2 linked regions of the Lentisphaera araneosa HTCC2155 genome follow. The protein of the gene in region 1 binds, or shares a complex with, the protein of each later gene. Links are inferred from orthologs where the notes say so. Each region holds a gene or a part of one and is shown on either strand. Other genes may lie near its edges.

Region 1 (6,005 bases):
CTAAACGAATACTAATGTGTTCATGCTTTTTTCGCTCTTCAGTGAGTTTACAAATGCGCCAACTTCCAGTCATTCCCAAATGAGAAAGAATCCATTTTTGATCATCAAATTCAAAAAGAAGGTATTTTGATCTTCTTTTTAAACGAGTGATCTTTTTGCCTGAAAATGTTTTGTTGAATAAAGCAGCATCTAATTCTTGCCGTAAGCGAGGTGTATAGAAGTGAAAACTTTTTATCGTCTCACCTTCTATATAGGGCGCAAGCGCATTTTTTACTGTTTCAACTTCTGGGAGTTCAGGCATTGCTCAACTTATTTTTTAGTGAGATCAGGTGGAAAATATTGAAGCATGTCGCTAACGATACGATGAAACTTTTCTTGTGAAAAAGTAATCGCATTAAAGCCATAGGAGGTTGCCTGCCAAATGACTTCGTTTTTTCGAGTATCGACAAATTCAATCACTAAGTATCGCTCTTGGCTTTCCACAAAGTAAAAATCAGTACCAGCATAATAACTACGGTGATAGAGACCACCGTGAGCGGTCACCATGCGTTCATTTGTGACGATTTGATAACGTGGTTTAATGACTAAGTCTGCAGGGTCAGCCACAGATGCTTTTGGTTTAAATACTAAGCCTTTTAACTCCAAGCCGTTGATTAAAGATGTCTCTAAACGTTGGCGATTAAGGGTCTTGCTTTTGATGCTGGGTACAAAAGAAAAACTTTTGTACTGAGAAAAGTCAATACCAGGTTGGAAGTCATATTTTACTGAGCTACATGAGCTTAGTAAAACAAAGCTTAGTATAAAAACTAAATGTTTCATTTTTTACTTAGTGGCTCACCTAAGACAATGCGGAAACCAAGAACGAAGTACTTGGAATCAGGTGGGTTAATGAAACGTGCAGAAGGACGACAAGCAGCAGGGTCTAAGAGCCAGCAGCCACCTTTAGCAATTTTATTTGCACCATCTTTGTTAAATGGGTTCACAGCATCATCAATATCAACTTTTTGGAGTTGGTGAGCAGGGTTCTCATAGTATTCGAGTTCTTGGAAGTCGCAGCCATCCATGACCCATTCCCAAACATTGCCCTGCATATCGTAAAAGCCCCAGTTATTAGGCTCTTTAGTACCAACTTCGTGTGCTCTTTCGTTTGAGTTTTTGAAGTACCAAGAAATTGTTTCAATATCTTCGACAAAATCTTCATCTGAACCACCACGACAAACATACTCCCACTCAGCTTCTGTAGGCAAACGGTAAACGTAAGGCTCTGGCAAGCGACCAGCTTCGCGTTCGAGTTCAGTAAGTTTTTTACAGAAAGTCACAGCATTGTCCCAACTCACTTTTTCAACAGGATAGTTAGATGAGCCTTCTTGATCTTTAAACATACTTGGATTCTTTTTGATAACTTCCTGGTACTGAAATTCAGTAATAGGATGTAAGCTCATCCAAAAAGAACGAGTCATATGTACACGGTGACGAGGGCGTTCATTTACATGGCCGTCATCTTTACCTTTATAGTAAGAGCCAGAAGTGATTTTTTTCATTTGAATTTCAACGTTTTCCATTTCGAAAAAATCACCAAAATCTTCTCTTGGGTAATCATCAATGATTGAAGGGCCAACTGGGCCGCGATTCTCTAATTCCATTAGATATTATATCCTTATTTATTTTAAATTCGCACACTTTAGCATGACTTATTCGCAAACCAAATTTCTTAATTATATTTTAACTAAGTTGTAAGGTTCTTCTGCTTAATAAAAAATCATCTATGATTTCTTTATACCTTTACGTCCATAAATACTGCAGATAGGGCATGCTTGGGGATCGTGACCACGAGCGGGGCAGAATTCTCTGCCAAAATAAATGATTTGCAAATGGAGGGCAATCCAAGTTTCTTTTGGAAAGAGACGCTTGAGATCTTTTTCTGTTTGTTCAACAGATTTACCTGTAGATAAGCCCCATCGGTAAGCTAAACGATGGATATGTGTATCGACGGCAAAAGCTGGGACTTCAAAAGCTTGAGACATAACTACTGAAGCCGTTTTATGTCCGACGCCTGGAAGTTCTTCTAGTGCATCGAAGTCACACGGAACTTGTCCTTGGTGTTTTTCGACTAAAATCCTAGAGAGTTCACTAATGGCTTTCGATTTACGTGGTGAAAGTCCACAGGGGCGAATGATAGCTTTTATATCGTCGACATCTTTGTGCATCATGTCAAATGGATTATCGGCTAATTCAAAGAGTGCGGGGGTAAATGTGTTCACACGAGCATCGGTACATTGAGCTGATAACAAGACGGCAATTAAAAGAGTGTAGGGGTCTTTATGATTGAGTGGGATTGGAGGCTTGGGGTAAAGTTTTTGCAAAATATTTAAAATATCAGCAACTTTTTCTGATTTTTTCATTAGTTGAACACAGGAAGTTTTTCGATTATAGGAGCGCGGCCACTTGCTTCGACAAAGTCGCCAGTAAAGTTGGGGTCTTTTAGGTAATGATAACCCAAGCCTGCAATCATTGCAGCATTATCGGTGCAATACTTAGGAGGTGTTAAGACAAGTTCTTTAGCTGTTTGAATCGCCATTTTTTGAACGCGTTCACGAATAGCGCTGTTACAGGCAACGCCTCCGCAAAGTAATAATGTTCGTGCCCCGTAGCTTTCGGCAGCCATTTTTAATTTGGTCGAAAGTACATCGACAATGGCGTCTTGATAAGAGGCTAATAAGTCGGGGAGGTCGCCATCGGGAACCATACCGTCTTTCCAATTCTTTTTTACTAAATTCAGCAAGGAGGTTTTGACTCCTGAGAAAGAAAAGTTGAGTTTATGTTCTTCGCTATAAGAACGAGTTTTGGGCAAAAAAGATCGAGGGAATTTATATTTATTTTTATCACCACTTTTCGCAAGTCGGTCAATAATGGGTCCCCCAGGGTAAGGGAGTCCAAGGATTTTTGCGGCTTTATCAAAGGCTTCTCCAGCTGCATCATCAATGGTTGAACCTACCAATTCACAATCACCAGTTTTTTTAATGATAAAGAGTTGAGTATTTCCCCCAGAAATCAGCAGGGCACATAAAGGAAAGGCATTAGGGTTACTAAGGATATCTTGGCGCTCTATTAAGCCACCATAGATATGAGCGGCTAAATGGTTAATGCCACAAACTTTTTTTCCTAGGGAGAGTGCAAGTCCGTTGGCAAAACCTGCACCGACGAGAAGGGCGGGTAAGAGTCCAGGTTGTGCGGTGACCGCAATTCCATCGATGTCATCTAGTTTAAGCGCTGCTTTTTCTAAAGCTTCATTTAAAGTGGGACGAACATTATTTAAATGTTCACGAGCGGCTAATTCTGGAATCACGCCGCCATAGTTGGCATGGTCTTTTATTTGTGAAGAAATGGCATTGGCTAAAACTTCGTGGCCATTTCTCACTAGAGAGACTGCAGTTTCATCGCAGCTGGATTCAACTCCTAAAATAATCATTTTCTACCCTTGATAATAAAATATATTGCAAGATATAAACATTTATCCATGTGTCAACAAACATGATCATTTAGAAAATAGGATAAAAAATACACACTTATTATGTTAAACTCTCGACTTCGAATGGCTATTGGTAATTGACATTAGCTCTGCAGGCTTCTAAAGTTGCTCTGTTTAAAAAAAATGCGGATTAATTTGTGAACAAGCCCTTAGTTTTTATCTTTCTAATTTTATTTAATTTTTTAGCTTTCTGTGAAACGCCTGATTCCATGTGGAAAAATGCTTTTAAAGATTTCGATAAAGCTGAGATTCACTTTAAAAAATCTCAATACTCAGAAGCAGATTCTGCTTATAGTACAGCCTTAGCAAAGTTCCTGAAAATAACGGTAGATTACCCTCAGTGGGAAACCAGTTCAGTAAATTACCACGTTAATGAGTGTAAGGATAAAATGAATGAGATTAAAAACCTTCAAACTTCAGGTAATAAAACATCTTCACGATCAAATAATAACTCAGAGTTAATTAAAGTTCGTGCTGAGCGAGATAAGTATGCTAAAGCGATGCTTAAGGTTTATCATGAAAACAAAAAGAATAAACGAGAGTTAGAAGTGACAAAGGCTTTGTTGAAACGAGCTCAAATGTCTGCAGGGCAATCTTCACAATCTCAAGGTGAGTTAGAAAAACTTATTTTAGAAAAGCGTAAATTAGAGCTCACCATAAAAAGTTTGGAAAAGGATCTAGCTGAAGTCAAAGTTCAGAACGAGAAAACAAATAATGAGGAGCTCCTTAAACTTCAAGCCAAGATGGATACTCATTTGCTGAGTTCGCAAAAAACTCAAAGAGAGCTCGAAGAAATCATTAGAAAGGATAAGAAAATTCTGCTTGAAAAAAGCAACTCATTGATGGACCAAAAACGTCTATACAAAGAATTGAAAAACCTTTCAACGGACAGTGAAATAGAGAAGAAAAAATACCTGCATCAAATTGCTGATAAAAATACCCTTATAGCTAAATTGAATAAGGAGTTAAATAGTTTAAAGAGCACGACAATGAATTTGAGAAGTTCTTTAAATATTGCTCAAAAGGCTGCAAGCAGTAGTTCTGAAAGAGAGAAGTTGAGTGAGAAAAAATTATTCAAACAAATCGAAGAACTACAGGCACAGATCATTAAACTCGTAAGTGAGCGAGATACACTCAAGCAGTCACTTGTTAAAAATAGTACTAAATCTCAAGAGATGGTGAGTAAAAGTGACTTGGATAAGCTTAATAAACTTCTCGATTCTGAGCGTAAAAAATATGCTCAAGCCATCAATCTTCACGAAAAACAATTACTTGCCGTCAAGAAAAACGAAGATAAAACAAAAGCAGAGAGAGCTGAACTCGAAGTAAAAGTGAATAGTTTAAGTTTGGAAAATCAAAAACTACTTTTAGCGGCCAATAAAGCCCAAGCTGAAAAGAACTCAGTGAACCTAAAAAATTCTCAACTGAAAGAACAGTTAATTGTTCGTGAGACGAGTTTCGTCAATCAATTAAAGAAAACGTCGGCACAACAATCAGAAGAAATTGATAAACTCAATAAAGAACTGAAGAAAAAAATTGACTTAAATAAAATTTATTCTTCTCGACTCGACTCGACGAATATCACGATGGCTTCGCTCAATGCCGAGTTAGAAAAATTGATGAAGGAAACTCAAAGTACTGATTCGTCGAATAAAATGAGTGATCAAGAGAAGCTCGATCTAATTAAAAAATTAGAAGAGAGTGAAAAACTCAATAAAAAGCTCAATCGAGAACTCATTTCATTACGAGAAAGATTTATTCGACTCAATGCAATGAGCGGTCAAAAAGATGATGAAATCATTTCTCTCTATGTTAAGCTGAAAAAAGAGCACGAAGAGTTGCAATCGGATTTCAAAAAACTGGTCCAAAGAATTCCTCAAAGTGATCAAGAAAGTCAGAGTTTTACCGATGAATCATCTGAAAACATTAAACGAAAAATAGAGACACTCATTTATGATGCCTATAAAGCTTCCAACGAAGGTAAGCACCAGGTTGCCTTAGGTTTATATGCACAAGCCCTAGAATTAGATAGTAAAAATCTTGATGCCCTCATGAGAGCGGGCGTACTTTATTATCAATTAGGTCAGTTATCGGAAGCAGAGCGCTATCTGAATCAAGCATTTTATCAAAACCCTGACGACGCGAACATTCTTATTCCCCTTGCAATGTCTGTCTTAGATAAAGCAGACTATCATTTGGGTATCTCCTTATTAAGTAGGGCAGTGTCACTGAAGCCAGATAATGATGAACTGCGTGTTAATCTAGGTGTGGCATTGCAGGCATTAGGTTGGGAAAAAGCAGCGCTGAAAGAGATGGAAAAAGCCTATGAGATAAATGACAAAAATGCTCAAACAGCATTAAACCTTGCTGTTCTTTATCTTTCTCAAACCCCAAAGCAAGTTGATCAAGCTAAGCAAATGTATGACAAGGCTCTATCTATGGGCGCCGCAAAATCACCCTTGCTTGAAGAACTCTT
Region 2 (4,573 bases), on another replicon or contig:
GCGCGTTGAAGGTCTAAGTCATCTTTAGCCATTCTTAAAATCCGAGGAATTTTCCTACGGCGCCTAAAATCGTATCGAAGAAGCGTTCGCCAGGAGTTTTGTTATTCTGTATAGGTGAAGATTGGTTTTGCATAAGGATAAACTTATCGGACTTAAAGCGATAGTCAAAGAGATTGCATTTACCTAGTAAATAATGCCAGAGATTTTCATTGCGAACGAGCCCCACGGGGCACGAAGCTTGGTAGCCCACGAGGTGATCTTCTTTGATGCGCAGGGTCTCGCCGTTAATTTGATCCCCACCGCCGTGGAGGTACAGATAAATTTCGCCACTTCCAGAGAAAATGATGTGTCTGAAAACCAAGCGCAGCCAATTGTGGATGCTAAAGAAGTTCCAACGAGTACTTAATTGAATATCACCCTTGATGGCGATGATTTGCCCTGGCTTGAGAATAATACCCTGGCATTGATTTAAAGTTATTTTGCAGAGTTCATCCTCGGCTTGTGGCGCGATAAGAGTGAGTTGCTGACCCTGCTCATTGGCATTACTAAAGTCCGTCATGTTGATCATTTCTGCCGAGTAAGAAATAATCCAGGCTTTTTTGTCCCATAAGAAACGGTTTTTACGTTGAAGCGGTTCATCAAAACTATTGTAACAGTTTTGTTTCACAGAGATACTTTCATTTTCTTTGAGCTGAATTTTCACCTGTTTATTGGTGTCGGACCAAAAACTGACTTCTTCAGCAAGACCTTCTTCCTGGAGAAAATAAGGCGGACGTTTTTCGACCCAAGCACCAGGGAGATAATACCAAAACAGGCGGTTAATTAAGGGGGCGAATAAAATAAAAAGAGCAACGATAAGGATGGTGCCAGTAATTTTTTTGACATGCCTTTCATACCAATCATACTTCTTGAGTTCAGCTTCTTTCTGCTCAAGTTCAAGCTTATACTTTTGAGTGTCCGACCTTAATTTGGCTTGGGTTTTGCGACTGTCGCGACTGATGAGAAAAAGCTTTTCTTGTAGTGCCTCGGATTTTTTTAAACTTTCTTCTAAGAGCTTTAATTTGGCTTCCCATTTTAAGCGATCATCAATAAGAAAAAAGAGCGGTTCGTTCTCATTGTGCTGAGCAATGGATTTTTTTAATGACTTTTGCAGGTCGAGTTCTTGTTGAATCTTAAGCTTATTAACTTTCATCGAAGTTAGTAAATCTTTTTGACTTTGAGCAACTTCCTCAAGAGCTAAATTTAATGAGTGAATATCGGCAATATTTTTATCGCGCTTTTCATACCATTGCACAAGGCTTTTTTTGACTTGTATCGCCACGAGTATAAAAACGACAATCATCAGTAGCTTGAAAGCTTTTGTCGTAAGAAATTTGGCTATGTCGAAAGCGATTTTCATAAAAATTTCGTAGAAATAAATCTTCCTTTAGAACTTATTGATAAAAAATTAATAAGGTAACTTCTATACCTTGCGTCAAGAATAGAAAAATGGAATGTTTATAAAAAGTGAGCTTGGGAGGAATGGGTAAAAATTCGCAATTTTTCTAATAAAATTTCACATATGTGGCGGATTTTTCGTAAAGAGCAAGCATAATGAAAAACCTAAATGGAATAAATTGAACAAGGAGAAGGAAAAAATGGAAGAGAAGAATATCTACGCAGCACCCGAGGCTGAAGTCTTGGATGAGGTCAATATAAATTATAATTTAGCATCACGTTGGCAGCGTTTTCTAGGATCTTTTATAGATGGCTTGGTAATTGGGCTAATTACTATACCACTCATGTATTTTACAGGTGGCTTTGATGGTATAACTGAAGGGCATCAGCCGAGCTTAGTTTATACATTAGTGATGAGTTTAGTAGGCTTTGTGATCTTTTTAGGAATTAATTATAAATTCCTAAAAAATGATGCTCAAACCATAGGCAAGAAAGCGATGAAGACTAAAATTGTTACGAATGACGGCGAGCAAGCGAGTTTTGGTCGTCATATCATTAAACGCTATACTTTATATAATTTTCTAGGAATGATCCCCGTTATAGGACAAGTCTTGTCACTAGTCAATTTAGTTTTTATTTTCGGTTCAGCGAAACGTTGTGGCCATGATTATTTTGCAGATACAAAAGTCGTTGCTCTTTAAGAGCTAACACTCAAGTGATTTCAAGAGCCTGATGCTTTGCGTCAGGCTTTTTATATTTGCGGATTGCGCGTTTTAAGTGGTTCGACAAATACCGCGGGGCGCACGTAAATGGGCTGTAGGCTTAGGGCTTCTTCACTTGGATCTTTGGGATGGGCGTGGCCATCGAGGCATAAGCCTTGGATATGCGGTTTTACATCGCAAATGAGAGGAATCGAGGAATTGACTTCAGCGAGTTTTTCTTCAGGCATGGGGCTGACCAGCGCATCATACTCAGATGATTTTTCTGCGATCTCCGCAATTTTGCAAATGAAAATTTCTTTTTCTGTCCATTGGCCTTCAAGCAGTTCAAAAGTATTGGCGATGACTTCGTCTCGACGTCCATCGTGAAGAACGGCGATGCTTTGAACATCGGGTTTTTCTTTAATAGCATATTCAAGGAAAGAGAAGCCGCTATTACAACCTTTCATGAGGGTTCCAAAACCAGTAGAAATGCCGTGGGCAAAAGCAATGCCAACTCGAGTGCCAGTAAAACTGCCAGGACCTTTGCCAACGAGCCAAGATTGGACCTCGGAAATATGGAGCCCTTGTTCGCGAGCGGATTCAATCATTTTTGGCAAAATAACTGAGGCGCCAAAACGTCCCGTTTTTTCTGCGTGAAACAATGTTTCGCCGTCTTTTATAAGGGCAAAAACTGCCGTGTCGGTTGAGGTGTCGAGAAGTGCAATCATGAGTTCATGTCCGGGAGGTCGATTTTGCGCTCAGTCTCTCCCTGATGCGAAATGTTGATGGCGAGTGCATCTTTTGGGAGCATCCAAGAAAGGCGCTCGGGCCACTCGACGAGAGAGATCGTATTCGGATCGTGCAAGATTTCTTCAATGCCAGCCTGGTAGGCCTCTTCGTCATCTTCGAGGCGATAAAGATCCATGTGCGCGAGTTGCACACCACTTTCACTTTGATAGAGGTTCACTAAGCTAAATGTGGGGCTAGTGATAGCACCTTTGACTCCTAAAGATTGCAAGAAGGCGCGAGCAAAACAGCTTTTTCCAGCACCAAGGTCACCACAAAGAGTGATCACATTGGGGGCCGAGATACGTTTTGCGAAGTCCGCAGCAATCGTCGCTGTTTCTTGTTCAGAATGAGAAATCATGATTGAAAATGGTCGAAACCTTTGTTAATAAAATTCAGAAGAATGTGCTCGTCATCAAGGATTTTTCCAGTGCCTTTTTTAAACTCGCCAATTTTACTGAGTTTTGTGCTAAAGGGCCATCGCTCAATGAGTTCTTTTACTCGCTTGGGACCTACAGCAAAAATGAGTTCGTAATCCTCGCCATCACAGAAGCTTTCTTTGAGTGAGGCATCTTTCGCTAAAAAATTTCGAGCGGGAATTTCTTGAGTCAAGAAAGTTAAATCAAGTGTATTTGCAGAAGCTTTAAGCAGGCGTTGTGAGTCCAAGAGCAAGCCATCAGTCACATCAATCATTGCTTTGGCGTAGCTAGAGAGGAATTTCCCTTCTTCCACACGAGGGGTGAAGTGAAGATGATGTTCACTTGGGAAAGAGAGCCCAAATTCGCCTGTGGAAAAAAGTAGATCGCCGTCTTCAGCGCCACAACGTTGAATGGGCTTGGCACTCTCCCCAGTAATCGTAAGGCTAAAGGCGTTGGGCCCGGGACTGGAAGCTAGGTCGCCACCGATGAGGTGAACTGAAAATTCTTCGCCACATTTAAGCAGGCCGTGATGAAAGTCTTTGAGCCACTGTTCCGAGCAAGCTGAATTCACATTGCAGCTGAGCACAGCATAACGTGGGATGCCGCCCATGGCCGCGATGTCACTGAGATTGCGCTTCAATAATTTGGCACCGCAGATTTCGGCAGGAGTTTCGGCTAAATAATGGCGTCCCTCAATAAGTTGGTCGCAAGCAATGAGAGTTTGCATTCCGGGAGTCGGAGTGAAAGCGGCGCTATCATCGCCATTGGGCACAGTGATTTGGGCATCGCCAGAGGGAAGCTTACTGAAGAGATCTTTTAAAAAATCATCCTCAGTCACTTGGTTGCTCCAGTAAATCGAGTTGGTTGAGGCTCGCGGCCATGCCAATTCGCGCTAAGTGAATACAGCTACTTTTGCCGTCTTCGCAAAGGTCATCACTCCTAGTGCCACCGCAGCAGCCATGAATGAGCTTTTTCGGGCAAGCACTGAGGTCGGTGAATTGAGTTTTTGCTAAGTCCGCAGGACTATCGTCTGAAATCCCCGTTATCGTTTTTTTGAGGAGGCGTGCAATAGAGCCATCTTTTTCATCGAGATTGAGTTTTTTTGCGAGCTTAGTACGGAAAACTTCAAATTCCGAAGGGTGGTTGAAGTCGGCGTAGATCAGGTCGTCGGTATTATCGCTACTCAAAGATTCATCAACGGGACGCAATTCTGATTTTTTGTAGATGTAA

Evidence for each region. The genes of interacting proteins can lie anywhere in the genome.
Region 2: the proteins of tsaD (region 1) and tsaE are in contact, whole or in part, in a crystal structure (PDB 6N9A), measured with the Thermotoga maritima proteins. The link is inferred for Lentisphaera araneosa HTCC2155 from one-to-one orthologs. Residues at the interface, in WP_004082750.1 of Thermotoga maritima: Cys10, Asp11, Arg49, His50, Leu82, Gly84, Gly135, Gly136, Glu154, Thr155, Leu156, Asp157, Asp158, Ser159, Glu162, Asp165, Lys166, Arg169, Leu170, Tyr175, Lys213, Thr214, Leu217, Tyr218, Gln221, Arg222, Asn324; in WP_004082108.1 of Thermotoga maritima: Leu37, Gly38, Lys46, Lys57, Val59, Lys60, Ser61, Thr63, Phe64, Thr65, Leu66, Met67, Val69, Pro71, Tyr82, Arg83, Leu84, Asp86, Asp88, Phe89, Asp93, Ile128, Asp130, Glu131, Arg134.

The regions. Positions count from the first base shown.
Region 1 is NZ_ABCK01000001.1:362,403-368,407, reverse strand. What follows is about bases 1,436-4,291. They hold tsaD (tRNA (adenosine(37)-N6)-threonylcarbamoyltransferase complex transferase subunit TsaD), read right to left. Parts: upstream 3,470-4,291; coding sequence 2,402-3,469; downstream 1,436-2,401. Other genes in these bases: LNTAR_RS01265 (tetratricopeptide repeat protein), read left to right, coding at 3,667-4,291; nth (endonuclease III), read right to left, coding at 1,764-2,402; LNTAR_RS01280 (formylglycine-generating enzyme family protein), read right to left, coding at 1,436-1,643. Also shown: mutM (bifunctional DNA-formamidopyrimidine glycosylase/DNA-(apurinic or apyrimidinic site) lyase), read right to left, coding at 1-301; LNTAR_RS01285 (DUF4136 domain-containing protein), read right to left, coding at 310-819; more of LNTAR_RS01280, read right to left, coding at 816-1,435; more of LNTAR_RS01265, read left to right, coding at 4,292-6,005.
Region 2 is NZ_ABCK01000018.1:82,263-86,835, forward strand. Bases 1,575-4,573 are described here. They hold tsaE (tRNA (adenosine(37)-N6)-threonylcarbamoyltransferase complex ATPase subunit type 1 TsaE), read right to left. Parts: upstream 3,286-4,573; coding sequence 2,863-3,285; downstream 1,575-2,862. Other genes in these bases: LNTAR_RS16965 (RDD family protein), read left to right, coding at 1,638-2,138; tsaB (tRNA (adenosine(37)-N6)-threonylcarbamoyltransferase complex dimerization subunit type 1 TsaB), read right to left, coding at 2,189-2,866; LNTAR_RS16980 (thiamine-phosphate kinase), read right to left, coding at 3,282-4,181; LNTAR_RS16985 (methylenetetrahydrofolate reductase), read right to left, coding at 4,174-4,573. In the rest of the region: LNTAR_RS16955 (serine/threonine-protein kinase), read right to left, coding at 1-32; LNTAR_RS16960 (AIM24 family protein), read right to left, coding at 35-1,399. UniProt on the Escherichia coli protein: Required for the formation of a threonylcarbamoyl group on adenosine at position 37 (t(6)A37) in tRNAs that read codons beginning with adenine.